Regions from separate parts of the Halomonas sp. PA16-9 genome, predicted to be linked through region 4. Evidence: predicted binding sites of a transcription regulator. Region 4 holds the regulator's gene; each other region holds the start of a gene.
The links. The regulator LexA, encoded in region 4, represses DNA repair genes until DNA is damaged. The targets are predictions, from matches to a motif close to TACTGTNTANNTANACAGTA.

Region 1 (7,736 bases), 1.4 Mb from region 4:
AAGCTCCACAGCAGCACCGACCCTTCATGGTTGCCCCACACCGCGCTGAACTTGTAGTACCAGGGCAGCAGCGAGTTGGAGTTGTTGGCCACGTTCGCCACGCTAAAATCGTCCAGCATATAGCTGGCGGTCAAACAGGCGTAGGCAATGGCAATAAACACAAACTGCCCCACCGCCATGGGCTGACCATAGGCCATCCACAGCGGGCGCCGGGTGGCCGCACCGGCCAGCGGCATCACGGCCTGCACCGCCGCCATCAGCAGCGCGATAATGAGGGCAAAGTGGCCAATTTCAGGAATCATTTTGATAAACATGTGCGCTCCGAACCAGCACTGGCGGTAAGGCAAGGCGGTTAAACTGTGGGTCTTAGTATTCGCTTGCTTGGGGTACGCCTTCTTCGTCCAGGCGTTTACCCACTTCCGCGGCTTTGGCCTGGTAGTCGGCTGGCGAATAGCCCGCCTCTTCAAGTGCCTGGGCGACTTCAGGAGGCATATAGTTCTCATCGTGGCGCGCAAGCACTTTATCGGCGTACAAACGACCATCGGACTGAAGCTCTCCGATCACTACCACGCCTTGGCCTTCGCGGAACAAGTCGGGCAGGATGCCGCTGTAGTAGACCTCCAGGTCATCAACGTAATCGGTGACGACAAACTCGACGTCCAGGCTCTCGGGGTCACGGGATACTGAACCCTCTTTCACCATGCCACCGGCGCGAATCTGCCGCTCCATGGGCGCGTCGCCCTGGGCGATCTGTACCGGGCTGAAAAACAGATTGATGTTAGCGCGCAGCGCGTACAGGGTCAGCCCCACGGCAATCGCGGCCAGCGACACAAGGCCCAGGATAATAAAGAGTTTCTGTTTACGTTTAGGCGTCATTGGGCGTTTCCCCTTGCGCTGTTTGCGCGTCTTGCACGGCGTTTCAAGCCTTTGATCAATTGGCGCTGTTCAGCACGCGCATGCCATACGGTGGCGAGCAGCAGTAGCGCTGTCACGCCCCAGGCAGACCACACATAAGGCGCGTGACCACCCATGGCGAGAAATTCGGAAAATGAGTCAAACGCCATTAGCGAGCCTCCTCTGCCGGTACTTTCACCACTTGGCCGGTCACCAATTCCTGTACCCAGCGTTTGTTAGCTTCGCGGCGCAAAATTTCACTGCGTGTGCGCATCAGCGTTAAGGCAATGAAAAAGCAGTAGAAACCCAGCACCATAATGACCAGAGGCAGCCACATTTCAGTAGGCATGGCCGGGCGCGAGGTCAGCGTAAATGAAGCGGGCTGGTGCAGGGTGTACCACCAGTCCACCGAGTATTTGATGATGGGAATATTGATCACCCCCACCATGGCCAGCACCGAGGCTGCCCGTGAGGCGCTATCGCGGCTGGTAAAAGCCCCACGCAGAGCAATTACGCCCAAGTACAAAAACAGCAAGATCAGCATTGACGTTAGCCGTGCATCCCACATCCACCAGGTTCCCCAAGTAGGCACACCCCATACGGCACCGGAAAACAGCGCGACAAAGGTCATAGCTGCGCCAAGAGGCGCCATCACCGCCGCCGCCATATCGGCGACTTTAATTTTCCAGACCATAAACACTAGGCCGGAAACCGCCATGGCAATGAAGATAGACTGAGCCAAAAAGGCCGCCGGCACATGGACGTAAATAATTCGGAAGCTATTACCCTGCTGGTAATCCGCTGGCGCAAACGCCAACCCCCACAGCGAGCCAGTGACGATCAACAGCGCCGCCGCGGCCCAAAACCAGGGCTGTAATTTGGCACTAATGCCGTAGAACCACTTGGGTGATCCCAGCTTGTGTATAAAGGCCCACATAGCGTGTCCCGTCCTTAACCGTTAATACTGATACGCAGCGATGCGGCAATCGCCCACGGCGCCAACATGAGTGAGGCGGCGAGCAGCGCGCCCAGGATAGCCAGGTGTGCGGAGACACCCTCTCCAAAAATGGCCGCCTGCACCGCGCCTGCGCCAAAAATGAGTACCGGGATATACAACGGCAGCACCAGTAGCGAGAGCAGCACTCCGCCCCGTGCCAAGCCAACGGTTAACGCCGCACCGATGGCGCCAATCAAACTCAAGCTTGCCGTACCCAATGCAAGCGACAGCGCCAGCACGGCGTAGCTACCCGCCGGCAGCGCCAGCATAATACCCAATATCGGCGCCATCAGCGCCAACGGTAGGCCTGTCAGCAGCCAGTGTACGGCCACTTTGGCCAAACTTAGCGCGACTAACGGCTGCGGCGCCAATAGCAGTTGCTCCAGACTACCGTCGTCATAATCGCTGCGAAACAGGCTGTCTAATGAAAGCAGCGCGGCTAACAAAGCTGCGACCCACAGCAAACCTGGAGCAATCACCGCTAACAGCTCAGGGTCGGGCGAAATAGCGATCGGGAACAGCGTGATCACCAGGGCAAAAAACACCAGTGGGTTGAGCACTTCGCCACGGCGTCTCAGCAATAGCGTTAAGTCACGCACTAGCGTGGCCTTCACTGCGGTCATTAACCCACCACTATGCTCACGCAGTGGCACTGCTGAAACCTGTTGAGCGGTCTCCGAGCTTTGTGAAGAGCCGTGTGAAGAGCTATTTGAAGCGCCATGTAAAGAGCTGTGCAACCCTTTCTCCTCTACCATACAAGCATCGGTGCCCAGTGGAGGTTTCCGCGAGGGCGCTGTAACCCTTTCCCTGGGCGCTATTTTTGTAGTCTGACCGCCATGGATGGCGGAAATGACGGAATTGTCGGGAACACTTTCCGTCCATGACAAAAGACCCTCGCTTCAACCTCCCCTGACACCACGTTGTCGAGAGTTATTTAAGCCGCTATATCCAACTGAGATAGTCCTGCTTTCTACCCTAGAGATATCCGTCTGAGCAACGGTGAAGCGGTTAACTCGTGGTGTGTCGTTACTAACACACAGCCCCCCGCCTGAGCGTGGGCAACTAGCTGTCTTTCTAGATCAGCGACGCCGTGGCGATCAATCGCGGTGAAAGGCTCATCCAGTACCCATAGGGCGCGCGGCGTTAACGTTAAGCGCGCCAGGGCAACACGGCGCTGTTGCCCTGCTGAGAGTTGCCCTGCGGGCACATCTTCAAAGCCTGCCAACCCAACCCGTTCAAGAGCTTCCAGGCGCTGATCTTCATTACCACTTTCCCCACTTAACGCCTGATACCAGGCTAAATTTTCTAACGGGGAAAGCCCTGACTTAATGCCCGGTGCATGTCCTAAATAGAGCAAATTCGCGAGAAAATGTTCACGTGCTTCGTTCATCGCAGCGCCATTCCAGAACAGTTCGCCCTGGTAGTCACTGAGCTGGCCGGAGAGAATTTTCAGAAGGCTGGTTTTACCACTACCATTGGGCCCTTCAATTCGCACTATCTCGCCGCTGCGAACCTCCAGATCTAACCCTTGAAACAGCCAGCGGTCATCGCGTTCACAGGCAAGCTGGCGGGCTTGTAGACACAGGCTCAAGCGTCTCTCCTGGCATATTGATTTCGCGTCGAACTCTACACGTAAAGCCCCTTTCTCGCCACTCACACAATGCGGCGCTGGGTCGCAGCGTGATCTTCATCAATATGTCGTGAGAGCAATTATCTCTGGCACTGTATGCAAAAACAGGTCTACAATGAAAACCACTGTATGAAAGAACATGCAATGGAGATTCTTTGATGACCCTATCGATGGCAGCACCTACCGTTACGTTTGGCCGTAGACAACCGGCACCGCGCCCTTACGCAATGGCGCCTAGCATTACCCGACGCAATACCTATGCACTCAAAGTGCGTGGCAATGCACTGTGTGATTGCAACTTGTTCGATGGCGATGTCATTATTATCCGGCGCTATCAACACGATACCCAGACAGAAACTGCCGTTGCCGAAATAAACCAGCAAACGATCGCCTTGAGGCAGCTCTCTATCAGCCGCTTTGGCGTAGAGCTATGGCCAGAAGATACTTTGCAGCCAGCGCTATTTTTGCACAACCGGGATATTCAGGTACTCGGCATGGTAATGGGTGTGAAAAGTGAGACTACCTTTACGGAGCATTAATGCGCTATCGGGTTCCCGAGTTACCCACAGGGTCATGGCACACGGCTGACATTGAAGTAGAAAAGAGCCAATTTATCACCTGGATCTGCCACGCTCCCGATATCAACGCATTCACTACTCTGCTGAATGCGGCGAAAACCGCGCATCCTAATGCCAGCCACCACTGCACTGCCTACATTGCCGGGCCACCCGGCGAGCAAAATCTGATTGGCTTTTCCGATGATGGCGAGCCTGGCGGCACCGCTGGCCGCCCCATGTATCAGGTTCTCCAGGGGAGCCAACTGGGCCAGATTGGCTGTGTGGTCATTCGTTATTTTGGCGGTACAAAGCTCGGCACCGGTGGCTTAGCCCGCGCCTACACTCAGGCGGTTAGCCATGCCCTTGAGACACTCGCTACCCGGGAAGTGGTTGAGCGCGACACCTACACCCTGCGCCTTACTTTTGCCAATGAAGCGATTGCCCGCGCCTGGTGCGAAGAGCACGACATCCCTATTGAGCAAGCCGACTACGATGGTGATGGCGTTCGCCTGACCATTGGCTGGCCACGGGACTGCCCGCTTGACCTTGCCCCGCTAGAAAACCGCTTGAAGAGTGCTATTGAGGTTCTCTCTGCACCAAAGGCATAACGCAGCAGATGAAAGGGCCCCATATGTCATTGCGAGGAGCTTGCGACGCGGCAATCTCGTTCTGCGGTGGCAAACAAACCGAGATCGCCGCGCTTCGCTCGCGATGACACTCACCGGCCATTGCGAGGAGCCTGCGACGAAGCAATCTCAAGCCTACCCTGAGAACCAACCCCAGATTGCTTCACTGCGTTCGCAATGACACCCCTATGTCGTTGATGGCAGAGGACTAGTTAACCCAGGTATTTAATCATTACCCCGGCCGCGACTGCCGACCCAATAACACCCGCCACGTTGGGGCCCATGGCATGCATCAGCAGGAAGTTATGTGGGTTGGACTCCAGCCCCACCTTATTCGCCACCCGCGCTGCCATAGGCACGGCGGAAACGCCCGCGGCACCGATCAATGGGTTGATGGGCATTTTGCTCACCAGGTTCATCAGCTTGGCCATCAATACCCCAGCGGCCGTGCCGATACCAAAGGCGACAATACCCAGACCTAATATCCCCAGCGTCTCAAATGCCAGGAAACTCTCGGCCATCAGTTTGGAGCCTACCGACAGTCCCAGGATAATCGTGACGATATTGATCAAGGCGTTTTGCGCGGTATCCGACAAGCGCTCGACTACGCCACACTCACGCATCAGATTACCGAAGCAGAACATACCGAGTAGCGGTGCCGCATCGGGCAGAAACAGCGCGACCAGAATCAGCAGCATCAGCGGGAAGATGATTTTTTCCAGCTTGGAGACCGGCCGCAACTGGGTCATCTTGATTTGACGCTCTTTATCGGTGGTCAGCAGACGCATGATGGGCGGCTGTATCAGCGGCACCAACGCCATATAGGCGTAGGCAGCCACCGCGATAGCACCCAGCAGCTCCGGCGCCAGCACGCTGGAGACGTAGATGGAGGTCGGCCCATCGGCCCCGCCAATAATACCAATGGCGGCGGCCTGATTGAGCGAGAAATCCATGATGCCCATCGAGGTGAGCGCCACGGCACCAAACAAAGTGGCAAAAATACCAAACTGAGCGGCCGCACCTAAAAACAGCGTGCGCGGATTGGCCAGCAGCGGACCGAAGTCGGTCATGGCGCCCACACCCATAAAGATAATCAGCGGGGCGATACCTGAACCAATTGCTACTTTATAGAAGTTGTAAAGCATGCCATCGCTATAGCCGACGCCCACGGCGATATCATGTGCGGCACGCACCTGATCCGGTGCGACGCCATCGTGGGCTATCACTTTTAACGATTCACGCCAGGCTTCCGCATTCGCTAACGGATCCAGCGTCGCGCCCAGCGCTGCCGCTATCTGCTGTAGCACTGCGGGTTTCGCCACCTCGATCGCTTGGTCTAGCGCTGAAATCGCCAACCCTGCTTCGGGAATATTGGCCAGAATGCCGCCAAAGCCAATCGGCACCAGCAGCAGCGGCTCAAACTTCTTATAAATGGCCAGGTAAAGCAGCAGTAGCCCCACCATGATCATGACGGCTTGGCCAAGCTCAAGGTTATATAGCCCAGAGCCTTCCCATAACGTTACTAATTTATCCATTACTGGGCCCTTAGAGCTCGATCAGCGCATCGCCTACGGCTACGCTGTCGCCCTCGCTGACGTTAACCTTAGACACAGTGCCTGCGATACTGGCACGCACTTCGGTTTCCATTTTCATCGCTTCAAGAATGATCACCACATCCCCTTCAGCGACTTTATCGCCAGGGCGGACATTAACCTTGAAGATATTGCCGGCCAGCGGCGCATCAATGCTCTCACCAGTGGGTGCAGACACTTCCTCTTTGGGGGCGCCAGTGCTGGCCGCCGTTTGCTCCTGCACTTCGCCCAGTTCACCACCTTCAGACACTTCCACCACGAAGGCTTTACCGTTGAGCTTAACGGTATAGGTTTCCGGGCCACTGCTAGCCACCGGCGCTTTGCTTTCCACCTTGGCGGGTGTCTTTTCAGCACTTGCGTCAGTTGCCTGGGGGGCAGGTTCAAAGGCGTCGGGATTGTCGCGGTTTTTAAGGAACTTCAAGCCGATCTGCGGGAACAGCGCGTAGGTCAGAACATCATCTACTTCGCGCTTGCCTTCGGCCAAGCGAATACCTTCAGCGCTAGCCTTCTCTTTCAGTTCGGCAGCCAGCCTATCCATTTCCGGTGAGAGGTTATCCGCCGGGCGACAGGTAATCGGCTCGCCGCCTTCCAAGACGCGCTTTTGCAATTCGGCGTTGAAGGGTGCTGGGGCAGCACCATATTCACCTTTGAGCAGCGCCTGAACTTCCTTGGAGATCGACTTGTAGCGCTCGCCCATCATCACGTTCATGACCGCCTGGGTGCCGACGATTTGCGAGGTGGGCGTCACCAGCGGAATAAAGCCCAGATCTTCGCGCACGCGGGGAATCTCGCTGAGCACGTCGTCCAGCTTATCGCCCGCGCCCTGCTCTTTCAGCTGGCCTTCCATGTTGGTCAGCATGCCGCCGGGCACCTGAGCAATCAGGATGCGCGAATCAATACCACGCAGCGAACCCTCAAAGGCGGCGTACTTCTTACGTACTTCGCGGAAGTAACCGGCAATATCTTCCAGCAGCTCAAGATCCAGACCGGTATCGCGGCCGGTGTCTTTCAGCATTGCCACCACTGACTCGGTGGGGCTGTGACCGTAGGTCATCGACATGGACGAAATCGAGGTATCGACGTTATCAATGCCTGCTTCCACTGCCTTCAAAATGGTTGAGGTAGAGAGGCCGGTGGTGGCGTGGCAGTGCAGGTGCACCGGAATCGATAGCTCTTTCTTGAGCCGGGTGACCAGATCGAATGCCGTATAGGGCGTCAGTAGCCCCGCCATATCCTTGATAGCCAATGAATCTGCGCCTAAGCCAGCAATGGTTTTGGCGAGATCAACCCAGCTATCCAGGGTATGTACCGGGCTCACGGTGTAAGAGATCGTGCCCTGTGCATGGCCTTCCACGTTACGCACTGCCTGAATGGCGCGCTCGAGATTGCGCGGGTCATTCATGGCATCAAAGACGCGAAAAACGTCAACACCGTTGGTTT
Region 2 (7,736 bases), 1.3 Mb from region 4:
CCCTTGGGGAGGCGGCAATGACATGTGGCGCTGTTCATCGGGTATTTGCGTCAGTAGCTCATTTAACCTGCTATAGGCACCACGCGCGGATACAAACCCCTTCCATCCGCCTATCATTTGGTCAATTGGAGCCAACGCCCGCCCCATAAGGATAGAACCTGCAATCATCATACCTGGGGACATTTCACCTTCGAGTACTAAGAAAGCACCTAGACCAAGAATTAATGACTGAAACAGTAAGCGCATTACTTTAGACGTATTCGTCAATGCGCCTGCACGATCACTAGCTTGTGACTGTTTAGCAAGAAATTCATGGTGGCGCTTTGACCAACGCCCCATAATCCCAGGGAGCATGCCCATAGCATGCAGCACTTCTGAATTCCTTAAATTAGAATTAGCCAGATTTTGCGCTTGAATCTGCTCGCTATTAGCTTCAGCTAGCAGGTTCTTAGTAGATTTTTCGTTAGCCACCGCCAGCGCGAATAAAATAATGCCAGCACAAGTAGCAAATACCCCAAGCCATGGATGGAAAATAAACAAAATACCCAAATAAATGGGCACCCATGGGGCGTCAAAGAAAGCAAATAAACCGTTACCAGTTAGAAATTGCCTCAAACTAGTCAAATCATTGAGAGGCTGAGCGCTTTGGGATCCCTGCGCGACTAAACTGCGTCGGAACATGGCACTATAAAGCCGCTGGTTGATAGTGGTATCTAAGCGGTTACCAATCCTAACCAACATCCTTGACCTAACAAGTTCGAGCCCCCCCATCACCAAAAATAAGAACACGACGACGAGCGTCAACATAATCAGAGTGTCGAGACTTTGCGTGCTGAGGACGCGATCGTACACCTGGAGCATATACATCGGAGGAACAAGCATCAGCAGGTTAACAAACATGCTAAAAAAGCCCACCGATACAAACGAACCTTTACAGGCGCTTAATGCACGCTGCAGATCCGTTGCTTCCTGTTGCTTTGCCATGGAAGGGTCACCGTTGAATCAAAGAAGTCACGCGAAGATTAATCGCGGCAGCATAACAGAAACGCCCCTGTCTAGGGTAGGGGCGTTGAGAGCACTGGTCATGGGGAGCAGGTAAGTCCATGATTATCCAACTAGTTTAGACCATTTAGTTAGCCAAGCAGCATCATACTCCCCCTAACCCTGCTAAGCCAATCAGAATGACATCCCGTTCTGGATCGCTTACTAACTCATTGAGCTAGCACAATAGGCCAGCCGAGCCTGAAGACCATTCGAGCACATTTGCGTAAGTCAAGTTCAACCAAGACATCAGACTGACCTGTGCACTCACACTTCTACAGTTTGTCCACATTTCAAGTACTAACATCGACGCAAGCAAAGATTGGCAGCTCTCGGAAACCCTAGCTAGCATTACCGTTAAGCCACAAAAAAACGGGCGACCCTAACGGCCGCCCGTTCTTTGTGGCTATCCTTTGCCAAGGAGAATGGTTACAGCTGCTTATTTATAAACCGGAAGCCGCGCACAAACCTCGGCCACTTTATCCAACACCTGGGTTTCGATGGCGCTGGTGTCTTCGCCCTTGGCCAGTACGTCCAGAATGTCACAGATCCAACCTGCCAACGTACTACACTCTTGTTCACTGAAACCGCGCGTGGTCACCGCCGGGGTGCCAATACGCAGGCCAGAGGTGACAAACGGGCTTTGCGGGTCGTTAGGAACAGCGTTCTTGTTCACGGTGATATGAGCACGACCCAAAGCAGCATCGGCATCTTTGCCCGTTACGCCCTGCTTAATCAGCGAAAGCAGGAAGAGGTGGTCTTCGGTACCACCAGAGACGATGTCGTAACCGCGATCGATAAACACCTTGGCCATTGCCTGAGCGTTCTTAACTACCTGCTGCTGGTAGGTTTTGAACTCGGGCTCCATAGCCTCTTTGAAGCAGATCGCTTTGGCGGCGATTACGTGCATCAAGGGGCCACCCTGGCCGCCGGGGAAAACCGCTGACTGCAGCTTCTTCTCGATATCAGCGTCGTTTTCCGCTGAGAGAATCACGCCACTGCGGGGGCCGCGTAGGGTTTTGTGGGTGGTGGAGGTGACCACATGGGCATGGGGCAAGGGGCTGGGGTATACGCCTGCCGCGACCAGACCAGAGACGTGGGCCATATCAACGAGTAAGTAAGCGCCTACTTCATCGGCGATTTCACGGAACTTGGCCCAATCAACAATTTGTGAATAGGCTGAGAAGCCGGCGATGATCATTTTGGGCTTGTGCTCGCGAGCAAGCTGAGCCACTTGATCGTAATCAATTAACCCCTGCTCATCCAGACCGTACTGAATGGCGTTGTAGTGTTTGCCAGAAAAATTAGGCTTGGCACCGTGGGTCAGGTGGCCGCCCGCATCCAGGCTCATACCTAAAATGGTATCGCCTGGCTTAACCAGCGCTTGGAACACCGCGCTGTTGGCTTGCGAGCCTGAGTGGGGCTGAACGTTCACGTAGGTGGCGCCGAACAGCTCTTTGGCGTAATCAATGGCCAGGTTTTCAGCGATATCGACGAACTCACAGCCGCCGTAGTAGCGCTTACCGGGGTAGCCCTCAGCGTATTTATTGGTCAGCTGGCTGCCCTGAGCTTCGAGTACGCGGGGCTGGCGTAGTTTTCGGAAGCGATCAGTTCGATGTGGGCCTCTTGGCGCTCCACTTCTTTCTGCATGGCATCAAACAGCACATCATCAAATCCGGCAATTGTCATATCGCGGCTGAACATCGGCGGGAACCTCGTAACGAGAAAGGGTCATCATGGAAGAAGCGAGGGCGCTATCATAACGCAGCCTGACGCGACTTTCATCGCATCCTCGTCAGGTCTTGCATGAGCGTGATTCATGTAATGACAGAGAAAGTGTCATCGCGAACACAATGAAGCGATCTCAGGGGGCGTCAATTTGCGTTTTCCTTCGCCATGCAAAATACTGTATATTTATACAATATTTTAAGCACCAGGATGCCGACGATGCCGGGCCAGTCTTCTCACTTTACCCCTGCCTTGCCGTTAACCTCTCAGCCGCAGCCTTGTGGCCGCGCTGGTTTTAGTGGCTTTCCTTCGCCAGCCCAGGATTACGAGCCATGCACGCTGGATCTCAACACACGGCTGGTTAAAAACCCTACTGAGACGTTTTATGTCACCGCCACCGGCGACAGCATGGAGGGTTGGGGAATTTTTGAGGGTGATTTGCTGGTGGTTGATCGCAGTATTGAACCGCAACTGGGACATATTCTGGTCGCTATGCTAGAGGGCGAGGCCCTAATTAAACGCTATGCGCTCTATCGGGGAACGCCGCACCTGTGCTCAACACATCCTAACTATCCGCCACTGCCACTTGAAGGCAGCGACTGCCAGCTATGGGGGGTAGTGCGCGCCGTCGTGCACGAGTACTTGCGATGATCGGTCTAGTCGATGCCAACAACTTCTACGTCAGCTGCGAGCGGGTTTTTCAGCCCAAGCTGGAAGGTAGGCCCGTGGGGGTAATGTCGAACAACGACGGCTGTGTCATCGCCCGCTCCGCCGAGTTAAAAGCGCTGGGTATCCCTATGGGTGCGCCAGCCTTCAAGCTTGAAGAAATGCGTCAGCGCGGCGAGATCCACCTGCTGTCGTCTAACTATGAACTCTACGGAGATATGTCGGCACGGCTGACCCAACTACTACGCGATGCCTGCCCTGCAATTGCGCCCTACTCAATAGATGAAATGTTCGTCTACCTGGAAGGATTAACCACAGAGCAGTGTGAGAGGCTGGGGCGAGAATTGCACCATCGTATTCGCCGCCATTTAGGGTTACCGGTGTGTGTTGGGCTGGCACCCACCCACACGCTCGCCAAATTAGCCAATCACCTTGCCAAGCAAGACCCACATTACCAAGGCGTTTGCCTGCTTAATGGACAAGATCACACGACGCAGGCGCTGCTCAAACGTACGCCGGTGGGCAGCGTGTGGGGCGTCGGCCATCGGCTTGCCGGGCGCTTAGCGATTGGCGGCGTGACCACCGCTTGGGACTTGCGTCAAAGCGACGACAAGCAGTTGCGCAAGCGCTTCTCTGTGGTGCTGGCGCGCACCGCGCTCGAGCTGCGTGGCACGCCTTGTATGGAGATGAACGCCCTGGATCAACCGCGCCAACGCATTATGACCTCGCGCTCTTTCGGCCAGCCCACCGGCGTTTTTGCAGAAGTACATAATGCACTGCGGCGCCACGCCCAGCGCAGCGCTGAAAAACTTCGCGAGCAACGTAGCTTAGCTCGTGCGGTGATGGTATTTCTCAACACTAACCGTCATCGCCGCGATCAGTTGCAATACTTCCCGCAGGCGCTGATCGCCCTGCCCTCACCCAGCGACGATACCCGGGTGATCCTTGATGCCGTACGCCAAGGCCTTGAGCAGATTCATCGCCCCCGCTACCAGTTCATGAAAGCTGGCGTGATGCTGCTGGATTTAGTGGATGCAGAGCAGCACCAGCTTTCGCTGCTGCATCCGCCAGTCCGTGATCGCCATCCGTTTTTAATGGCAACCGTGGATCAGATCAACCAGCGCATGGGGCAAGGCACTATCAGCTTTGGTATGACGGATGCCCCTGCTGCTTGGCAACTGCGCTGCGCCCACCGCTCAGACCGCTATACCACGCGCTGGGACGAGTTGATGAAAGTGGGCACTCACCCCGGCGCAGTCGCCGCCGCCGAGGCAAAGCAGAAAGAGAAGCAGAAAAAACAGCAGGCGTTAACCAGCGCTAAGCGCAGTACGCAGCCGCGGGCTTAAGGTTTCTCCAAGCGCGACCATGGTAAACAGAATCCCCAGCAACCAGGGCCAGTGAGCCGCAAACGAGACCTGATAAACGCCCAGCGCGTCGACAAAAATCACCACAATGCCCAGCGGGCTAACGTAGCGCACCATGGTTAGCCACAGCGCATAAGACAAGGGGGCAAGCCCCAGCTCGTCGCGGAAGGTCTCGCTTTTCAGCACAAACCCCGCTACCACTACCGTGCCCAGGCCACCCAACGGCATCATCCAGCGCGAGGTTAAATAATCCAGCCAGTCAAAGAAGTTCTTACCGGCCAGTGTCCAATCCGCGCCCAGGTTAAACGACAGCATCGCCAGTGTGCTAATCAACCACAGCACAATACCGGTGCCCCAGGCGGCTGCCGAACGCGAGATACCTTTGTTGTCGCACAGCCAGGAAACCGTGGCTTCGACCATAGAGATCGAAGAGGTCAGCGCTGCCATAGAGAGCATCAGAAAGAACAGAATGCCAAACAGGGTGCCCAGCGGCATCGCCTGGAAAGCCAGCGGCAGGCTCATAAAAATTAGCCCTGGGCCTTCGCCGGGGTTCATGCCATTGGCGAAAATAACCGGGAAGATCGCAAGCCCCGCCATCAAGGCAACAACGGTATCCGCCACCGCCACACTCACCGTGGTGCGGCCAATAGAGGCGTCTTTAGGCAAGTAGCTGCCGTAGGTCAGAATCGCTCCAGAGGCCAGCGAGAGGGTGAAAAACGCATGACCCAGCGCTGCCAGCAGGCCTTCGCTAGAGAGGCTGCCCGCATTGAAGGAGAACAGAAAGTTAACCGCAGCGCCAAAGCCACCGGAAAACATACCAAAGCCAATCAACACCACCAGCATGATCACCAGCCCCGGCATCATCCAGCTAACGCTCTTCTCGATTCCCTGCTGCACGCCTTTACCCACGATCAACATGGTGGCCAGCGTAACCAGGGTGCTCCAGAAACCGAGGTTCAGCGGATTGGCGTTATTGGCCCCGAACACAGCGGCCATCTCATCAACGCTGCTGCCCGCGAGCCCCCGGTCAGCATCTTCCACAGATACGAGAACGACCAGCCCGCCACCACCACGTAAAACGACAGGATCATAAAGCCGCAGAGCATGGCCATCCAACCAATCAACGACCAGGCCGATGAACGGCCAGACTCATTGACCACGCGCCGTATGGCATCCACCGGGCTACCACGTCCCCGCCGACCAAACGCGATTTCGACCATCATCACCGGCACACCCACGGCAAAGATGCACGTTAGATAGACCAGCACGAAGGCGCCGCCGCCAAACTCCCCAGTCATGTAGGGGAATTTCCAGATATTGCCTAGCCCCACCGCCGAACCGGTGGCCGCCAACATAAACCCCCAGCGGCCTAGCCATTGGGTGCGAGGTTGCCTAGAAGAGGTCATTTGCCCATATCCCGTAAGAAAAAGGCGCTCATCCTAAAGGATTTCGAGGGTAATGCCCACTAGGCCCCAGTTCCTAGGCGTACACCGTGGCTTTTGCGGCGGCATCCAAGCGTTGAGCGGTTTGATCTACCCGGCGCAAACAGGCCAGCAGCACCGCGCCAAGCGTTACAAAACCGCCCGCCAACCACAGCCCAACATCATAGTGGCCAGAGGTTTCAGCCAACATACCGGTTAATGCCGGGGCGCATATCTGGGCGGCGCCGTATGCCAGAGTCATCTGCCCCATTAGCCGCGCGGGGCTGGAAGGATAGAGCCTACCTGCCATGGTCAGCACAAGGCTGACGCAACCAAGGAAGGTACCGCCATAGAGCACCGCACTGAGCAGTACCACTGCTGAGTTCGCGGTAATCGCAGGCAGTACGATCCCCACTACCTGAATCCCCATGGCGAGAATAAGCGCCCCTAAATAGCCCACTCGACGGGCGACCAGATCCCACAGCATCACCGCTGGGGCGGCGGCTAAACCGGCCAGAGCGAACGTCCAGTTGCCCATCCCCGCCAGCAGCGGCTCACGCTCAACGATGGCAACTAAGAAGGTAGCGCTGATCACATAGCCATAACCGGCGCAAAAGTAGGCGGCGAGCATCCAGCGCATAAAAATACGTGTTGGCGGCGTAGCGGTTCGGCTACTCGCCACGTGAGCCCCTTCTAGCGGCCTTTCCGGCCGCGGCAGCCAGCGCCAGGCAGGCACCAGCAGCACGGCACCCAGCAGGCTAAAGCCCCACCATTGGGTCTGCCAGCTAAAGGAAAACTGGAGCATCATCTCCACTGCCACCGCCGCGACAATCATGCCTAGCCCCAAACCGGCAAAATGAATTCCCAGCTCGCCGCGCTGGCGATGTTGGATTAACCAGTGAAGAATCAGCCCTGACGCTAATAGCATTGCAGCGCTGCTTGAAAGACCCGCCAGAAAACGCAACCCCGCCCAAACCCAGAAGTGATCGGTAAGCGCCATACCCGCAGTCGTGATTACCGCCAGGATTAACCCGCAGCGAAATAGCGTGTCTTTGATATAAATACTGTGAATAGAGGCGGCCAGCACGGCCCCCAGCATATAGCCCGCGTAGTTAACCGCAGCCAGCCAGCCGCCATCGGCATCACCCATCCAGGTCTGCTGCTGCATGACCGGTAGCAATGGGGTATAGGCAAAGCGCGCGATGCCAACACATAATATTTGGCTAAAAACGCCCGCCAACAGCACTTTGAAGCGCTGGGCACCTAGCGTTGCGACGGTCATGGGGCTGCTCCTGAACGGCTCTTTAACGACGACTGAGCGGACGTTATGTTAATTAGCGTGCGTATTTTATCGTCATAGTAAGGCCTTTCAGGCAGCGGGTCATGACCACCTAAGTCGAGGAGCGAGGTTAAAAAGGCCTAGCTCGCATCTACCTCCATGCTTAACAGCAAAAACGATAGCGTTTTGCCATGCCCGTCCAAGTTGAGCGCGCCATTAACGCCGCCCTGCAGCACG
Region 3 (7,736 bases), 320 kb from region 4:
AGGTACCGAACTGCACATCGTCAGATTGGCTAGGCTGCTCAAACATAGCGCTGCGCGCCAAGGGGGCAAAATAGCCACTGCGTTCAAGGTCATCTTGAACAATCTGTGCTACATCTTCGGGCAGGCCGTCTGAACCGGCAAACGGCACGACACCAATCGGCAGCGCTTGATCGCTGCCCCGCGTGATCTCAATGGTTAAGTTAGCACTTGCCACACTGCTAAAAGTGAACAGCAAGCACAATAACCAAAATTTCTTTAACACTTGAGTTTGCATCAACGGACTCCCCCTGGGGAAAAGTTCAAAGTGATATTGCGTCGGATTTCACGCTGTTGATCTTCTGATAATTGTAGTAGCTCAGAAAACGGTGCCGCTTGCTCAACCGCCTGAATAATGGATTGATCAAAGGCACTATCGCCACTCGATGATGTTACGTTTACTAATAATACCTCCCCCGAAGGCCCCAGACGCACATTGACAGAAGCCCGCATACTATCACTTGATCCACCAGGAATTATCCAGGCTTGTTCAATAGCTCGTTTCATTATGTTGCTGAAATTATTTGCAGCCTGCTCAGCCTGCTGGGCATTGGCAGCTGCTTCGGCCTCACCGTCCAGTTGGCGCTGCATAGCCGCCTCGGCAGCTTCTGCGGCTTGGCGTTGGCGCTCAGCTTCTGCTTCACGACGCTGCTGCTCTTCGGCTTCACGCTGACGCTGTGCTTCGGCCTCTCGCTCTCGCTGAGCCTCCTCTTGCTCACGCAATCGCTGTTCTTCAGCTTCGCGTTGGCGTTCAGCCTCCTCCGCTTCACGGCGCTGCTGCTCTTCAGCTTCGCGCTGACGCTCGGCTTCTTCCGCTTCACGGCGCTGCTGTTCTTCGGCTTCGCGCTGGCGTTCTGCTTCTGCCTCTTCGCGTTGCTGCTGCTCGGCGGCTTCCTGCTGGCGTTGTGCCTCTTCCACTTCACGCTGGCGCTTTGCGGCAGCTTCCGCTTCGGCTTCACGTTCAGCCGCTTCAGCAGCCTGCTGTTCGGCCTGCTCAGCCGCTTCTTCAGCTCTACGTTGGGCCTCAGCTTCCGCAGCCGCACGTGCTTCTTCTAGCGCCTGCGCCTCGGCTTCCGCCGCCTGTTGGGTGGCTTCTTCTGCGGCTTGCTGCTCGGCTGCGGCCTGCTGTTCACTAGCTGAAGGCTCTTCCGGTGCATCAGGCTCGGTGGGGGCTTCAGCAGGCGCATTCATCGCCGCCTGCTCTTCCGTTGCTTGCTGCGCCTGGTCGGTAAAGGTTTCGGTGCTTACCAGCGTTGCCTGTACGATCGAGGAGCTGTCAGGTTCTGCGTCTCGATTAGGCAGGCTGATCAAGCTAAACGCTACAATCGCTACGTGCACACCTATCGCCAGAACAGTCGGCCACTTATAGCCGACGTCTTGAGGATCGCGCGGGGATTTCAGTGCCATGTGCTGCGCCTTGCCCTTACCCATCTTTTGACGGCTCAGATAGCAGCCCCACATTAGCCACGCCAGCGCCTTGCAGAGTGCTCATCAAGACGACAATCTGACCGTAGGCCACATTACGGTCGCCGCGTACCATTACCGGTGTGCCTGGGCGACGCTCTATAATCGTTGTCACTCGTGAGGACATCTCATCCAGCGACACCGACGTGGAGTCTTCCCAAGCGTGATGAAGTACCCACCGTCGCTATCAACCGAGATAATGATCGGATCATTATCCTCCTGGATATCAATGGGCTGAGAGGTGACTTGCGGCAACTCAACTTGTACGCCCTGGGTCAACATGGGCGCGGTGATCATAAAGACCACCAGCAGTACCAGCATGATGTCAATGAAAGGGACGACGTTAATCTCCGCCATTGGCTTGCTTTTGCCGCTACGATTGAATGGTCCTTGCATGGCTCTCTCCCTTAGCTGGCGCTCGGTTTGCCGTCACGACCTTGCAAATTGCGGTGCAGGATAGCGTGAAACTCTTCGGCAAAGTCTTCATATTTGCCCAGCAGGCGAGAAGACGAGTTGGATAGGCGGTTATAGAAAATCACCGCTGGAATCGCCGCAAATAGACCCATGGCTGTGGCAATGAGCGCTTCAGCAATCCAGGGAGCCACCGTAGCAAGGGTCGCTTGCTGAGTCAGTGATAGTGCCTGAAACGACCCCATGATGCCCCATACAGTGCCGAACAAGCCGATATAGGGGCTAGCTGAGGCTACCGTGGCAAGAAACACTAAATGCTGGGTTAAGCGATCCTCTTCCCGAGACCACGCTACGCGCATGCTACGCTGAACGCCTTCCAGCACGGTATCCGGGTCACGGGTTTTAGGCATCAAACGGTTAAATTCACGAAAACCAGCTTGAAAAATATGCTCGGCGCCGTGGCGCGGGTCATCGGCAGGAATCTCACGATAGAGTTCGTTTAAGTCGACACCTGACCAAAAAGACTCCTCAAATTGGTTGTACTCTTTCTTGGCGCGGCCCAGCGCAATACTGCGCTGAAAAATCACTACCCAAGAGAGGATCGACCCCACCAGTAGCAGCAGCATTACCAGTTGCACTACAGTACTGGCATTCATTATCAAATGGGGAATGGACATGGTGTTATCGTTCACAGGTGCCCTCATCAATCTATTAGGGTCGGGATTGCCGACGCAGTGAGTGACCTCTTGGTTAAGAGGCCTGGGTCAAAACTTTAAGCGATGCTGGCCATGCTTTTGGCCGTAAACGTTCGGTGCTCAAGCAGGCTATCTCGACTGTGGCAGAGCATAGGAGTTCCTCATTACGCCAAACCTGCTGTTCAAATGTCATCCGACAGCGCCCAACGTTGGTAACGTGAGCACTAATTTCCAACGCGTCATCCAAGTAAGCCGGTTTCGCGTAGTGACAGGCCAAGCGGTATACCACTAGCTGTGTACCTTCGTCTAGCAGCGTTTGCTGATTCAGGCCCAACTGGCGGAGCCATTCACTACGCGCACGCTCCATAAACTTCAAGTAGTTAACGTAGTAGACAATGCCGCCTGCGTCAGTATCTTCCATATAAACGCGCAGCGGCAGTCGATAACCTTCTCTTGTGCAGCTACTCACGGACGGCGCTCTCCTTCCATATCGGTTGCCTGTGCGTGGGGCACGCGCTCAAAGTGCAGCCACGCCTGGCGGGTGGCCACCCGGCCGCGGGGAGTGCGCATCATCAAGCCCTGCTGAATAAGATAGGGCTCAATAACGTCTTCGATCGTGTCACGTTCTTCACTGATCGCCGCGGCGAGTGAGTCAATACCCACCGGCCCACCGTCAAATTTATCGATCATGGCCAGCAGTAGCCGCCGATCCATATGATCCAAGCCGTGGTGATCCACATTAAGCATATTGAGAGCCGCATCAGCCATGGCGACATCGACGACGCCGTTACCTTTCATTTCGGCGTAATCCCGCACCCGGCGTAGCAGTCGGTTGGCAATTCGCGGCGTGCCCCTTGAACGCCTGGCCACTTCAATGGCGCCATCATGGCTGGTTTCAACGCCTAACAAGCGCGCTGAACGCGAGACAATTTCTGTTAGCTCTTCCAGGTTATAAAACTCAAGCCGCTGCACGATACCAAATCGGTCACGCAGCGGGGAGGTCAATAATCCTGCCCGGGTCGTGGCGCCCACCAGGGTGAAGCGGGGAAGATCCAGTTTAATCGAACGTGCCGCAGGCCCTTCGCCAATCATAATATCGAGCTGAAAATCTTCCATGGCCGGGTAGAGCACTTCTTCGACCACCGGTGACAGGCGATGAATTTCATCGATAAAGAGTACGTCGCCAGGCTCTAAATTAGTCAGCATGGCGGCTAGATCGCCTGCCCGCTCGAGTACCGGCCCGGAAGTCGACTTCATACCGACGCCCATCTCGGTGGCAATAATATGCGCAAGGGTCGTTTTACCTAACCCTGGGGGGCCAAATACCAGAGTGTGATCCAGGCTCTCTTCACGCAGCCGCGCGGCGCCGATAAAGATTTCCAGTTGTTCACGCACACGCGGCTGGCCAATATAGTCATCCAGCCGCTTGGGGCGAATCGCGTAATCAATGCGCCCCTCCCCCTGTTCAGGCTCAGCGGCGATCAGCCGATCGTGTTCTAACATAGGTGCTCTTCTTTATGGCGATTCAAAAGGTCTATTCACAAAGGTCTATCCACTACCCACAATTTCGTACTCACACCGCTGCCTGCTTAGCCACCCATGCGCTGGGTGAGCGCGGCTTTAATCAGCGCTTCGGTAGACTGATTGGGGTCAATATCGGCGAGCATTTTCGACGCCTCAGTCAGTTTATACCCCAAGCTAACTAACGCGGCTTCCGCATCGGCAAGACTATCGCGGGTAGAAGCACGGCCATTGGTGGCTTCAAGGGGCAATAGCGCGTCGCTGCCATCTTCCCACTCGGGAAAACGGTCGCGCATTTCAATAATCAGCCGCTCTGCGGTTTTCTTACCCACTCCTGGCAGGGTTGTCAGCGCTTTGCTGTCGTCATCACGGACGCAGCGCATAAAGGCGTCTTCGTCCATACCCGACAGGATGGCGAGTGCAAGCTTGGGCCCTACGCCATTGACCTTGATCAAGGCGCGGAACAGAGCACGTTCATGCTCACGGCCGAAGCCATAGAGTAAGTGGGCATCATCACGAATGGTTAAATGGGTGAATAATGAGACGCTCTCGTTAATCGCAGGAAGTGCGACCAGCGTATTCATTGAGGTTTCTAGTTCGTAACCTACGCCATGAACGTCGATCACAATCCAGGGAGGTTGCTTTGCCACTAGCTGACCACTCAGACGTCCAATCATAAATACGCTCGCACCGGAATGAAAAAAATAGAGTGAAAAACAGGTGATTACTATAAAGCGACTCTGTACAGGTGACCAGTAGTTCAGCCAGCGGTACAGCGGGAATTAAAGCCGCCAGCGTCCAGTTGAGCGACGGCGGCCCCGAGATGGCGCAGCGGGCAAGCCATGGCTGCTAAACACAGAGCCGTTATAAGCATGGGTTAACGCAATGGCTAACGCGTCGGCGGCATCGGCCTGGGGAGTAGCGGAGAGCTGCAGAATGGCGGTCACCATATGCTGCACCTGCTCTTTGTCCGCGCCGCCCTGGCCGGTCACCGCCTGCTTGATCTGCCGCGCGGCGTACTCGGCAAGGCTCAAGCCATGATTGGCCATACACACCATTGCCGCCCCCGAGCCTGGCCAAGCTTCAGCGCTGAATCGGGATTTTTGGCCATAAATACCCGCTCAATGGCCACCTGGGAGGGTCGATGCAGGCCGACGACTTCGCTAAGACCGGCGTAAATTTGCGCCAAGCGCTGCTCCAAGGCCCCTTCTGCCGTGCGGATACAGCCACTCGCTACGTAGCAGGGTTTAACGCCAATAATGTCGATCACCCCGTAACCGGTTACCCGGGAGCCAGGGTCTATGCCCAAAATGCGAATGGGTACGACGGGCTTTTGCTCTTCCATGGCGTCGATACTCGTGTGACTAGAACATACAAAAACACCGACGCCGTGGCGTCGGTGTTGAGCAGCCATCCAAACCGATTTATTCGGCGGCGGGTTCCGCTTTGACTTTCTGACGTAGGCGGATGTTCAAATCTTTCAACTGCTCGGGGCTGACTTCGCCCGGTGCATTGGTCATCAAACAGGCAGCGCTTTGGGTTTTCGGGAAGGCGATGACTTCACGAATAGTTTTGGCACCGACCATCAGCATGACCAAGCGATCCAAGCCAAAGGCTAAGCCACCATGAGGCGGTGCACCATACTGAAGTGCATCCAGCAGGAAGCCAAATTTCTCTTGGGCTTCTTCTTCACCGATGCCTAGAATCTCAAACACCGTGCTCTGCATGGTCTGATCGTGGATACGAATAGAGCCGCCGCCCAATTCGGTACCGTTGAGCACCATATCGTAAGCGCGTGAAAGCGCATTGGCGGGGTCTGCCTTGAGCTCTTCCGGTGTGCAGGAAGGCGCGGTAAAGGGGTGGTGCAGCGGGCTCAGGCGACCACTGTCGTCGGCTTCAAACATTGGGAAGTCGACTACCCACAGTGGCGCCCACTCTTGAGTATAGAGCTCCAGATCAGCACCGAGCTTGACGCGCAGCGCGCCAATGGCTTCGTTAACGATACGGGCTTTATCGGCACCGAAGAAGATGATGTCACCATCTTCTGCGCCCACGCGGTCGAGCAGCTCTTCAACGATGTTTTCCATAAACTTGACGATCGGAGACTGCAGACCTTCAAGCCCTTTGGCGCGCTCGTTGACCTTGATCCACGCCAAGCCTTTGGCGCCGTAGATGCCGACAAACTTGGTATATTCGTCGATCTCTTTGCGCGATAGCTTGGCGCCACCGGGTACTTTCAGCGCCGCTACGCGACCATCATCCGCGCTGGCGGGGCCAGAGAAGACTTTGAAATCGACTTGCTGCATCAGGTCGTCGACATCGGTCAGTTCCAGCGGGATACGCAGATCCGGCTTATCGGAACCGAAGCGATCCATCGCTTCCTGCCAGGTCATGCGCGGGAACTCAGGGAGTTCGGCTTTTAGCACGTCCTGGAAAAGCTGACGAATCATGGCTTCGGTAATGCCCATGATGTCGTTCTCTTCCACAAACGACGCCTCGATATCAATCTGGGTGAACTCAGGCTGACGGTCGGCGCGCAGGTCTTCATCGCGGAAGCACTTGGCAATTTGGTAGTAGCGGTCAAAACCCGCCACCATCAACAGCTGCTTAAACAGTTGCGGCGACTGAGGCAGTGCAAAGAAACTACCCGCGTGGGTACGGCTAGGCACCAGGTAATCACGAGCACCCTCTGGCGTAGCGCGGGTGAGTACCGGCGTTTCGATATCCAGGAAGCCTTGGTTTTCGAGGTACGCGCGCACGTTATGAGAAATACGCGAGCGCAGACGCAGCTTCTCGATCATATCCGGGCGACGCAGATCGATGTAGCGATGCTTTAAGCGCACTTCTTCGCCAACCTTGCCATGCTCATCCAGCTGGAATGGCGGGGTAACGGCGGTGTTGAGCACTTCAACGTCTTTTGCCAACACTTCAATCATACCCGTCGGCATGTTGGCGTTTGGGTGCCTTCTGGGCGCAGCCGAACGCGACCAGTGATACGCAGGACAAATTCACTGCGGGCACGGTCGGCATTAGCGAATGCCTCGGCGGTATCAGGGTCGACCACGAACTGTGCGATGCCGTCGCGATCGCGCATATCGAGGAAAATTACCCCACCGTGGTCACGGCGGCGATGAACCCATCCGCATACCGTAACCGTTTGATCCACCAAAGTTTCGTTTAGCTGGCCGCAATAATGGCTGCGCATGTCAAATCCTGTTCTGTTACGTGGCAATGAGTGTGTCGCGGGCGTCCCGACCCTGACTGCCGCGGCTATGCCGCGGCGCCCTTGTCTTTGGGAGTAACGCTCTTAGCGGTAGCGCTGGAATCGCTTGATTTACCGGCATCTGCAGAGGCAGTTTTGCCATCAGCGGCCAGGTTCTTTTTGCTACCCGTTTTGAAATCAGTTTCGTACCAACCGCCGCCAGCCAAACGGAATCCCGCTGCCGAGACAAGCCGTTCCAAGCCATCACTTTGGCATGCAGGGCAATCCTTGAGAGGATCGGCGCTAATTTTCTGCAATTTTTCCATGCGATGGCCGCAGGCCTTGCACTCATATTCATAGATGGGCATCTTAATGACTCCTAATAAGCTCAACCCTGACAAGCTTAG
Region 4 (7,736 bases):
GCTGGGGGTCATTACTAAAACTACGATCGCCGATAACGCTGGACAGACCGCTCTCAACATCTAATACCGGGGCGAAGCTCAGATCCAGACCGCAGGCAGCCATCTCCATCCCTAACAACCAGCCGGCATCTTTGGCTAACGCCAGCCCCTCTTCCGGGGTGGTGCGGTAGCTCTCACCGATACGCGCCATGGCAGGCAGGCGTGTTAACCCCTCTTTTATGCGTTGAACGCGACCGCCCTCTTGATCCACGGCGAGCAGTAAATCAGCACGCACGCGGCGAATATCGCTGCAGAGCTGGCGAACCTGATAGCCATTTTCGACATTGCGGGCAAACAGAATAACGCCTCCGACCGTCGGTTCTAGCAGCAAGCGCTTTTCTGCAGCCGTCAATTTGGTGCCTTCAAGGTCAAGCATGACCGGGCCTAACGGTTGAGTCATCGTGATAGGTCCATGAAAAGGGGCGATGATTCTAGACGATCGTCTAGCGGTGTCAAAATCTGATCAATCAAAGGACTGGCGGCCACCGTGCAACCAAACAGGGGTACCCGGCAACGCTAACGAAAAGATATAGAGCAGATCAGGATTGCGTAAACGAATACAGCCGTGGGACGCAGCAACGCCCATGGGCTCGTCAGGCGGCGTCCCGTGCAGGTAAATATAGCGCCGTTGCGAGTCCACCTGACCACCGCGGTTCACGCCCTTTTCCAAGCCACACAGCCACAGTATGCGGGTCAGAATCCAGTCACGCTCTGGATGCTCTTCGGCGAGTTCGGGCGAAAATGTCTCGCCCGTCCAGCGGCGACCTCGAAACACCGCATTTTCGGGCATATCTCCGCCAATGGCCGCGCGCACATAGTGCCACCCGCGGGGGGTTTTACCACTGCCATTGCGCTCCCCGCTTCCGGCAGCACCGGATGAAATAGAACACTCATGGAGCACTTTTGGCCCTCGCCAACAGCGCAGCAACTGTTCGGTAGTATCAATCTCCAGCCAGATATGTTCCGTTGGAGGTAGCTCAGCTAGCGTAGGAGTTCGCATGTTTTCCTTCTTCTGGCTTGGCACCGTCAAGGGCTATGGGTAACGGCGCATTCATAGCAGCCACCACTACCGGGAGCAATCGCCTGACCAAATCACGCACAGAGACCTGCTCGTGGTAATCCTTCTCCGCGATATCGCGTAGCGCATCAAGGCCAGACAGGGTAAAGATTACCGTGCCGAGCACAAAGTGTAGCCGCCAAAAACGCTCGGCGTCAGGCAGATCCGGCGTTGCTTTGCGCACAAGCTCGGTGAAGCGTGTAAACACATCGCCATACTCTTCCTGGATATAACGTCTTAGATGTCCCTGTGCTTGACTGTAGGCAAGACCCAGCAGGCGCATAAACACTTTCAAACTATTGCGCTCGGCGGGCACCGCGAGAACGGTAGTTGCCATGGTCTCGAGCAGTGTTTCCAGCGGGATAACGCGCCCGGCGTGTTGGCCCTCGAGCTCATCTAGCGCAGTATGAAAGCGCTGACTAAACGGATCCAGGTAGCGGGCAAAAACGGCCTGAATCAAGGCTTTTTTGGAACCAAAATGGTAATTAACAGCGGCTAAGTTAACCCGCGCTTTGCTAGTGATGTTGCGCAGCGAAGTTTCAGCAAAACCCCGCTCTGCAAACAGCACCTCGGCGGTGTCGAGTATACGGGTCACCGTATCAGATTGAGCCATGTCGCTCTCCAGGGAAACAGGTGTTTAAAACATAGCAAAATACTATGCCATAACGTAGGCGGGCTCAACGCTTGATTTATTGACAAAATGTGACGTATTAAATAAGCAGAAACTTAGTTTCAAACGATTAGAAAAATTGCATAGACATCGGCAATAGGCACTGACAAGCCATATACTGGACAGAGGAACATACTGTATACTTAAACACTTATTGATTAAGTCGACATTTAACTTGTTACTGTCTATTCACTATTTATGGAGTCTGGTATGTCGCGTCCGCTAACCGCTCGCCAACAGCACGTGTTTGATTTTATCGTTAAGACCATGGGCGAATTTGGCTACCCTCCTACCCGCGCCGAGATTGCCAAAGCACTTGGCTTCCGCTCACCCAATGCGGCTGAAGAGCACCTGCGCGCGCTGGAACGCAAAGGCGTTATTCGCATTATCCGCAACACCTCTCGCGGCATCCGCCTGCCCAACCAGGAACCTCAAGAAGTCCTGGATAGCGCAGTCCCCGCCTTACCCACAACCAACGTGGAAGCCCCACCCACTGGCCTGCCTGTGATCGGGGAAGTAGCTGCCGGCAGCCCCATTTTGGCCGCCGAACATATTGATCGCTACTGCCCGCTACCGGCCGAGTACTTCACTCCCAAAGCTGACTATCTGCTGCGCGTACGCGGCCTTTCCATGAAGGATATTGGCATTTTGGAAGGTGATTTACTGGCGGTTCATCGCACTGACCGGGTTCGCGATGGCCAGATCGTGGTTGCCCGCCTGGACGATGAAGTAACGGTTAAACGCTTCAAACGCCAGGGGCATCAAGTGACGCTGTTTGCAGAGAACCCTGATTTTGCGCCCATTGAAATCGACCTGCGCTCTCAAGCGCTCGATATTGAAGGCGTTGGAGTCGGCGTAATTCGTGGTGGCAACGGCCAGGCACTCGGCTAATAAATCCGCTACTGCAGGTCGATATAGCGGTGGTCATTGAAGGTGGCCACCCAGTTTGGGTGATAGACCAGCAGGATGCTCAGCAGCATGCCAGTAATAAATGCCTCTGAAGGCATTAGCAGTGGTAAAAAACGCGCATACTCCTGGGCGAGATAGATCGCCTCAGGGTCTGTACCCGCGACGATAATCAGCACTACCGCCGCCAAGCCTCCTCCCAGCGTTGCCAGCGCCGCGCCAAAAAAGCCGCAGGCAAACAGAAATACCATCAAGTTATCCGGCAGGCGGCGATCTACCAGCCGCCATACCGTGCCAATAACGGCCGCCGGGACGATCCCGGTAACCAGCACATTTGCCCCCAGCAACATCCACTCATTGCGGCCAATCACCACCATGGCAATGTTGATCAGCACGTTGCTAATCAGCGCTAATGGCGCTTTAAAAACGAGTGTCATCAATACTGTAAAAACAAGGTGTAGCGTTAGCCAATCAACAGCCTGGGCACGAAGCTGCCACATCAGCATCACCGCCAGCGTAGCACCCAGCCAGCGGTGCTGAAGCGCTGAATCCGCTATCAACACCTGCCAGGGCCGCCCCAAAGCGCCCATGCGATCACTGCTAACGAGAGTAGCCAGGTGAGCAGCAGCGCCCAGGGCGCTAATACACTTTGCGCAAATGACATGGCGGCCTCTCAGGTTGATGGGCGGGCATTATAGAGTACTTAGCTAAATACCACTGTCTTGTTGCCATGCACCAACACACGATCCTCTAAGTGCCAACGCAAACCGCGAGCGAGCACGGCTTTCTCCACATCACGACCAAAGCGGACTAGATCAGTAGGCGTATGACAGTGGCTAACGCGATGGATATCCTGTTCGATGATGGGGCCTGCGTCGAGTTCCTCGGTCACATAGTGGCAGGTAGCGCCAATCAGCTTAACCCCCCGCTGGTAGGCCTGGTGGTAGGGCTTAGCCCCGGCAAAAGAGGGCAAAAAGCTGTGGTGAATATTGATCACTCGCCCCGCATAGCGCGCGCACAGCTCAGGGGGCAGTATTTGCATATAGCGCGCCAGCACCACGCAGTCGGCGCGGGCACTGTCGATTTCGGCCTGAACCTTGGCAAACGATGCTTGCTTATCGTCGGGGTCGACCGGTACATGGTGATAAGGAATACCGTACCACTCCGTCAGCGAACGCATATCATCATGGTTGGAGATAACCCCGACAATGTCGCAATCCAGTTCCCCCGCCTGCCAGCGGTAAAGTAGATCTACCAAGCAATGTGACTCCCGCGACACCATCAGCACGACGCGCCTACGCTGCTGGGTATCCACCAGCGACCACTGCATATTGAATTCGCTGGCTATCGGTTCAAATGCCGCGCTCAGCGCTTCCGCCGACATACCTACCGAATCCGCCAGAATTTCGTAGCGCATAAAAAGCAGCCGGTTTCTAAATCGGAGTGCTGGCTAGCTTCGGTAATGGAGCCGCCCTGCTGGGCAATAAAGCTCGATACCCGTGCAACAATACCCACCCGGTCAGGACAGGAAACTACTAAACGATAATAATGAGACATGTGAGCTACTCTTGACCTATTGCTAAGTTAATTATGACAAACCAGCGGCTTAGGTCGCATAGTGTATCGGAAGGCCGTGGATGATTGTTAGCTGCCCCTGCCTTCCCGTATAGTTAAGACACTACTTTTTAGGTTTTTCATAACAGATGCATTCACCACGCGTTCAAATTCGCCCCCGTCGTCGTCCACCGCTGCGCATTTTGCCGCTGGGGGATGCGGTGAGATTGGAATGAATCTAACGCTATACGGCTATGACGATCACTGGATAGCCGTGGACTGCGGCATGATGATCCGCCAGGATCTTCCCAACTCGCCGCTGCAGGTACCCAATCTTGATACGCCGAAAGCACTAGGGATCGTGCCCAAAGCGCTATTTATCACCCATGGTCACGAAGACCACATTGGTGCCGCAGCCTGGCTATGGCCGATGTGGAACTGCCCCATTTACGCCACCCGCTGGCGGCAGGCCTGTTGCGGCTAAAATTTGCCGAGCATCAGCTTAGCGGTGCGGCTATCCATGTCATTGAACCTGGCGAGGCCCTAGAGAGCGGGCCATTCACGCTGCGCTATTTACTTTTAACCCACTCCATTCCCGAAAGCTGTGCGCTAATAATGATGGCCGGTGGCTATCGCGTTTTACATACCGGCGACTGGAAACTCGACCCTGAACCGATTATCGGCACGCCGATCAGTGCAGCCCTCTTCAAGGCGCTTGCCCCGGTTGACTTGGTAGTGGGCGATTCCACTAACGCCCCCATGCCCGGGCACTCCGGCAGCGAGGGGGACGTCGCCCGCGCCCTGACAAAAACCCTCAGCAACTGCCAGGGCCGGGTGGTGGTCTCCTGCTTTGCCAGTAACCTTGCCCGGGTGTTAGCGATAGGGCGCGCCGCTCAGAAGTGTGGCCGACGCATTAGCTTGATGGGCCGTTCAATGGAGCGCATGGTCAGCGTTGCCCGGGGGCTCGGCTATATGGATGATTTACCGCCTTTGGTGCCCAATCATGACTTAGGCTATCTTCCCCGGATGAAGTGGTGATTATCGCCACCGGTAGCCAGGGTGAGCCCCGAGCTGCGCTACAGCGCCTCGCCCAGGGTCGCCACCCTTTTGTGGATCTTCAGCCGGGCGATAACGTTATTTTTTCGGCTAAAGCCATTCCTGGCAATGAACGCCCCATTGAACAGCTTAAAAAGCGTTTGGCGCACTTAGGTGTCAACCTCTACGACGAGTTCAACCACCCTGAACTGCACGCTACCGGGCACCCCGCTCAGGATGAACTGATCAAGCTGTATCAGTGGGTCAGGCCAAAACATCTCATACCGGTGCATGGCGAAGCCCGCCACCAACAGGCTCATCAGACTATTGCCAAACAGCTAGGCATTAGCGCTCCATTGACGCCGGTGAACGGCGATCTAATTTGCTTTGACAGTCACGGGCTGCGCTGTGAGTCGCGCTATCCGCAGCCGCCCTGCATAGTCAGTCAAAACAGCGTGGTGCCCCACCCTGGCCTTGAGGTGCACGACGCCAACAAGGCCCGTCGCGGCAGCTTATACTTAGCGCTGCCGGTGACGGCTACTGACACTGGATGGGCGCGTATTGGCCGTTTGATGCTGGATGCCTCGGGGGCCAGCCCGCTGGATGAAGATAGCTTTAATGATTGGCTGGATGATCAGCTTGAGGAGATTGCAGCAGAGACGCTTGCCGACTTGCGCCAAGCATTACAGCCTCGCATGGTGCAGTGGCTGGCGGAGCATATGCAGCACCTGCCCGATGTACATCTACAGATTATGGCCGCCGAAATGCCAGAGACTATCCCCCTGGACAACGCCGCCAATCGTTAGAGCTGCGCATTATTGTGAAAAAAAGCGCAGCAACGCGGCCGTCTCACTCCCAGCGCGCTGCATCTTGTTGATCAGAGTGACGCTCTTTGACCCAATACTCGCCCTGGGCAGAGTGCTCTTTCTTCCAGAAAGGCGCCTGGGTTTTCAGATAATCCATAATAAAATCGCAGGCTTCGAACGCCTCACGCCGGTGTGCGCTGGCCACGAGTACGCGCACAATCGGATCGCCTGGCCCCAGGTAACCGACACGATGAATAATCCGCACCGCTTGGAGCGACCAGCGCTGCCAAGCCTGTTCACCAATCTCCGTCAGCGTACGCTCGGTCATTCCCGGATAGTGTTCCAGCGTTAACCCTGTGACGTCCGGCGTTTCATTAAAATCACGCACTAAGCCGGTAAAACACACCACCGCGCCAATATCACTACGCCCCGCCAAGGCATCGTCATAGCCGTAGTCCATTGGAAACGGGGCTGCTTGAATCGTTACTTTAATATCCAGCTTATTATCCACCCTCACCCCCCTGTTACTGCGGGAAAAACGCCACTTCGTCATCATCGGTCACTAACGCCTCGTCATTGGCCATGACCTGATTAATCGCACACAGCGTACGCTGGTCGGTGAGTTGTTTAAAGCGACTATCCTGCTCGGCCAGCGCGGCTTTTAATCCACTAATGTCGCGGCTAGCCAGTTGATCGAGACTCACGACGGTCTCACTTTCGCCTACCCGCTCGCGCAGTTCGGCTAAAAACTTAACCCGCACGCAGGGTGAAGGGCAGCGCTCGCCCAAGCTGACTTCTCCGGCTACGCCGTCACCGGTAACAATCGGCGCCTGGGTGCTCATACGCTGGTAGTCGCCACGCTGACCACCTTGCTTGCTGTCGAGTTGTATAGCCTCGATACGCATACCTTTATCGACCGCTTTGCACATATCGTAAAGCGTCAAACAGGCTACCGAAACAGCGGTAAGAGCTTCCATTTCGACCCCAGTGCGTCCATTCAAGCGACACAGCGAGGTCACATGAACGCAGGATTCGGCCACATCAATATCGAACTCAACAGAAACCTTGGAGAGCGCCAGTGAGTGACAGAGAGGAATCAGCTCATGAGTACGTTTGGCCGCCTGAATACCAGCGATACGCGCGGTGGCCAGCACATCACCCTTGGGCAGTTCACCATCGCTAAGCAATTTCAGCGTTTCAGGCTGCATTATAATGCGCCCGGAGGCGACTGCTTCGCGGCGGGTTTCCAGCTTATCGCCGACGTCCACCATATTGGCTTCGCCACGGGTGTTAAGGTGGGTCAGATGCATGTTGTCACCATTGCTGTTTTGAAGACATATTTTTTGAAGACATCGTATCGTTTTTAGCGCTTAACCAGGTCACTACCCATTGTGCAACCGCTTCGCTATCGTCTAGATCTAACTGAGCCACCGAAGCCGCCAGGTCGATAGGCGGTGGCGCACTGAGCGCGACTGCCTCAACCCATCGGCCGGTTAAAATAGCCGCATCGCCAATCCCATCGCGGTATAGCACCAGCTTGGGAATCGGCCAAGCCTTGAAGCCTTCGACAATCACCAAATCGGGATCGTGCGGCGCCATCATGGCAATTAGCTGGGCTAAATCAGGCTCTTCCTGGTCAGGGGTTTCCTGCATCAGCGCAAAGCGCTGA

Region 1: the regulator LexA is predicted to act here: its motif matches at 3,612-3,631, upstream of FDY98_RS03615 (LexA family protein).
Region 2: the regulator LexA is predicted to act here: its motif matches at 2,946-2,965, upstream of FDY98_RS07465 (LexA family protein).
Region 3: the regulator LexA is predicted to act here: its motif matches at 4,866-4,885, upstream of ruvA (Holliday junction branch migration protein RuvA).

The regions. Positions count from the first base shown of each region.
Region 1 is NZ_CP040451.1:771,683-779,418, reverse strand. Features, by position in the region: partial or broken gene FDY98_RS03645 (heme lyase CcmF/NrfE family subunit) at 1-314, opposite strand, end outside; gene ccmE (cytochrome c maturation protein CcmE) at 367-876, opposite strand; gene ccmD (heme exporter protein CcmD) at 873-1,064, opposite strand; gene FDY98_RS03630 (heme ABC transporter permease) at 1,064-1,831, opposite strand; gene ccmB (heme exporter protein CcmB) at 1,846-2,514, opposite strand; gene ccmA (cytochrome c biogenesis heme-transporting ATPase CcmA) at 2,862-3,482, opposite strand; gene FDY98_RS03615 (LexA family protein) at 3,680-4,060, shown strand; gene FDY98_RS03610 (IMPACT family protein) at 4,060-4,686, shown strand; gene FDY98_RS03605 (sodium ion-translocating decarboxylase subunit beta) at 4,917-6,239, opposite strand; gene oadA (sodium-extruding oxaloacetate decarboxylase subunit alpha) at 6,250-7,736, opposite strand, start outside.
Region 2 is NZ_CP040451.1:1,599,315-1,607,050, reverse strand. Features, by position in the region: gene FDY98_RS07475 (type I secretion system permease/ATPase) at 1-984, opposite strand, end outside; partial or broken gene glyA (serine hydroxymethyltransferase) at 1,481-2,745, opposite strand; gene FDY98_RS07465 (LexA family protein) at 2,989-3,420, shown strand; gene FDY98_RS07460 (Y-family DNA polymerase) at 3,417-4,781, shown strand; partial or broken gene FDY98_RS07455 (sodium-dependent transporter) at 4,743-6,205, opposite strand; gene FDY98_RS07450 (YbfB/YjiJ family MFS transporter) at 6,279-7,502, opposite strand; gene FDY98_RS07445 (AtuA-related protein) at 7,640-7,736, opposite strand, start outside.
Region 3 is NZ_CP040451.1:2,557,319-2,565,054, reverse strand. Features, by position in the region: gene tolB (Tol-Pal system beta propeller repeat protein TolB) at 1-274, opposite strand, end outside; gene tolA (cell envelope integrity protein TolA) at 274-1,443, opposite strand; partial or broken gene tolR (protein TolR) at 1,460-1,896, opposite strand; gene tolQ (protein TolQ) at 1,908-2,603, opposite strand; gene ybgC (tol-pal system-associated acyl-CoA thioesterase) at 2,662-3,027, opposite strand; gene ruvB (Holliday junction branch migration DNA helicase RuvB) at 3,072-4,109, opposite strand; gene ruvA (Holliday junction branch migration protein RuvA) at 4,196-4,804, opposite strand; partial or broken gene ruvC (crossover junction endodeoxyribonuclease RuvC) at 4,910-5,472, opposite strand; partial or broken gene aspS (aspartate--tRNA ligase) at 5,552-7,332, opposite strand; gene FDY98_RS11795 (FmdB family zinc ribbon protein) at 7,398-7,697, opposite strand.
Region 4 is NZ_CP040451.1:2,882,009-2,889,744, forward strand. Features, by position in the region: gene nagZ (beta-N-acetylhexosaminidase) at 1-439, opposite strand, end outside; gene FDY98_RS13320 (L,D-transpeptidase) at 503-1,039, opposite strand; gene FDY98_RS13325 (TetR/AcrR family transcriptional regulator) at 1,017-1,709, opposite strand; gene lexA (transcriptional repressor LexA) at 1,977-2,657, shown strand; gene FDY98_RS13335 (energy-coupling factor ABC transporter permease) at 2,666-3,262, opposite strand; partial or broken gene purU (formyltetrahydrofolate deformylase) at 3,376-4,229, opposite strand; partial or broken gene FDY98_RS13345 (ribonuclease J) at 4,459-6,067, shown strand; gene moaE (molybdopterin synthase catalytic subunit MoaE) at 6,111-6,527, opposite strand; partial or broken gene moaC (cyclic pyranopterin monophosphate synthase MoaC) at 6,581-7,377, opposite strand; gene mobB (molybdopterin-guanine dinucleotide biosynthesis protein B) at 7,382-7,736, opposite strand, start outside.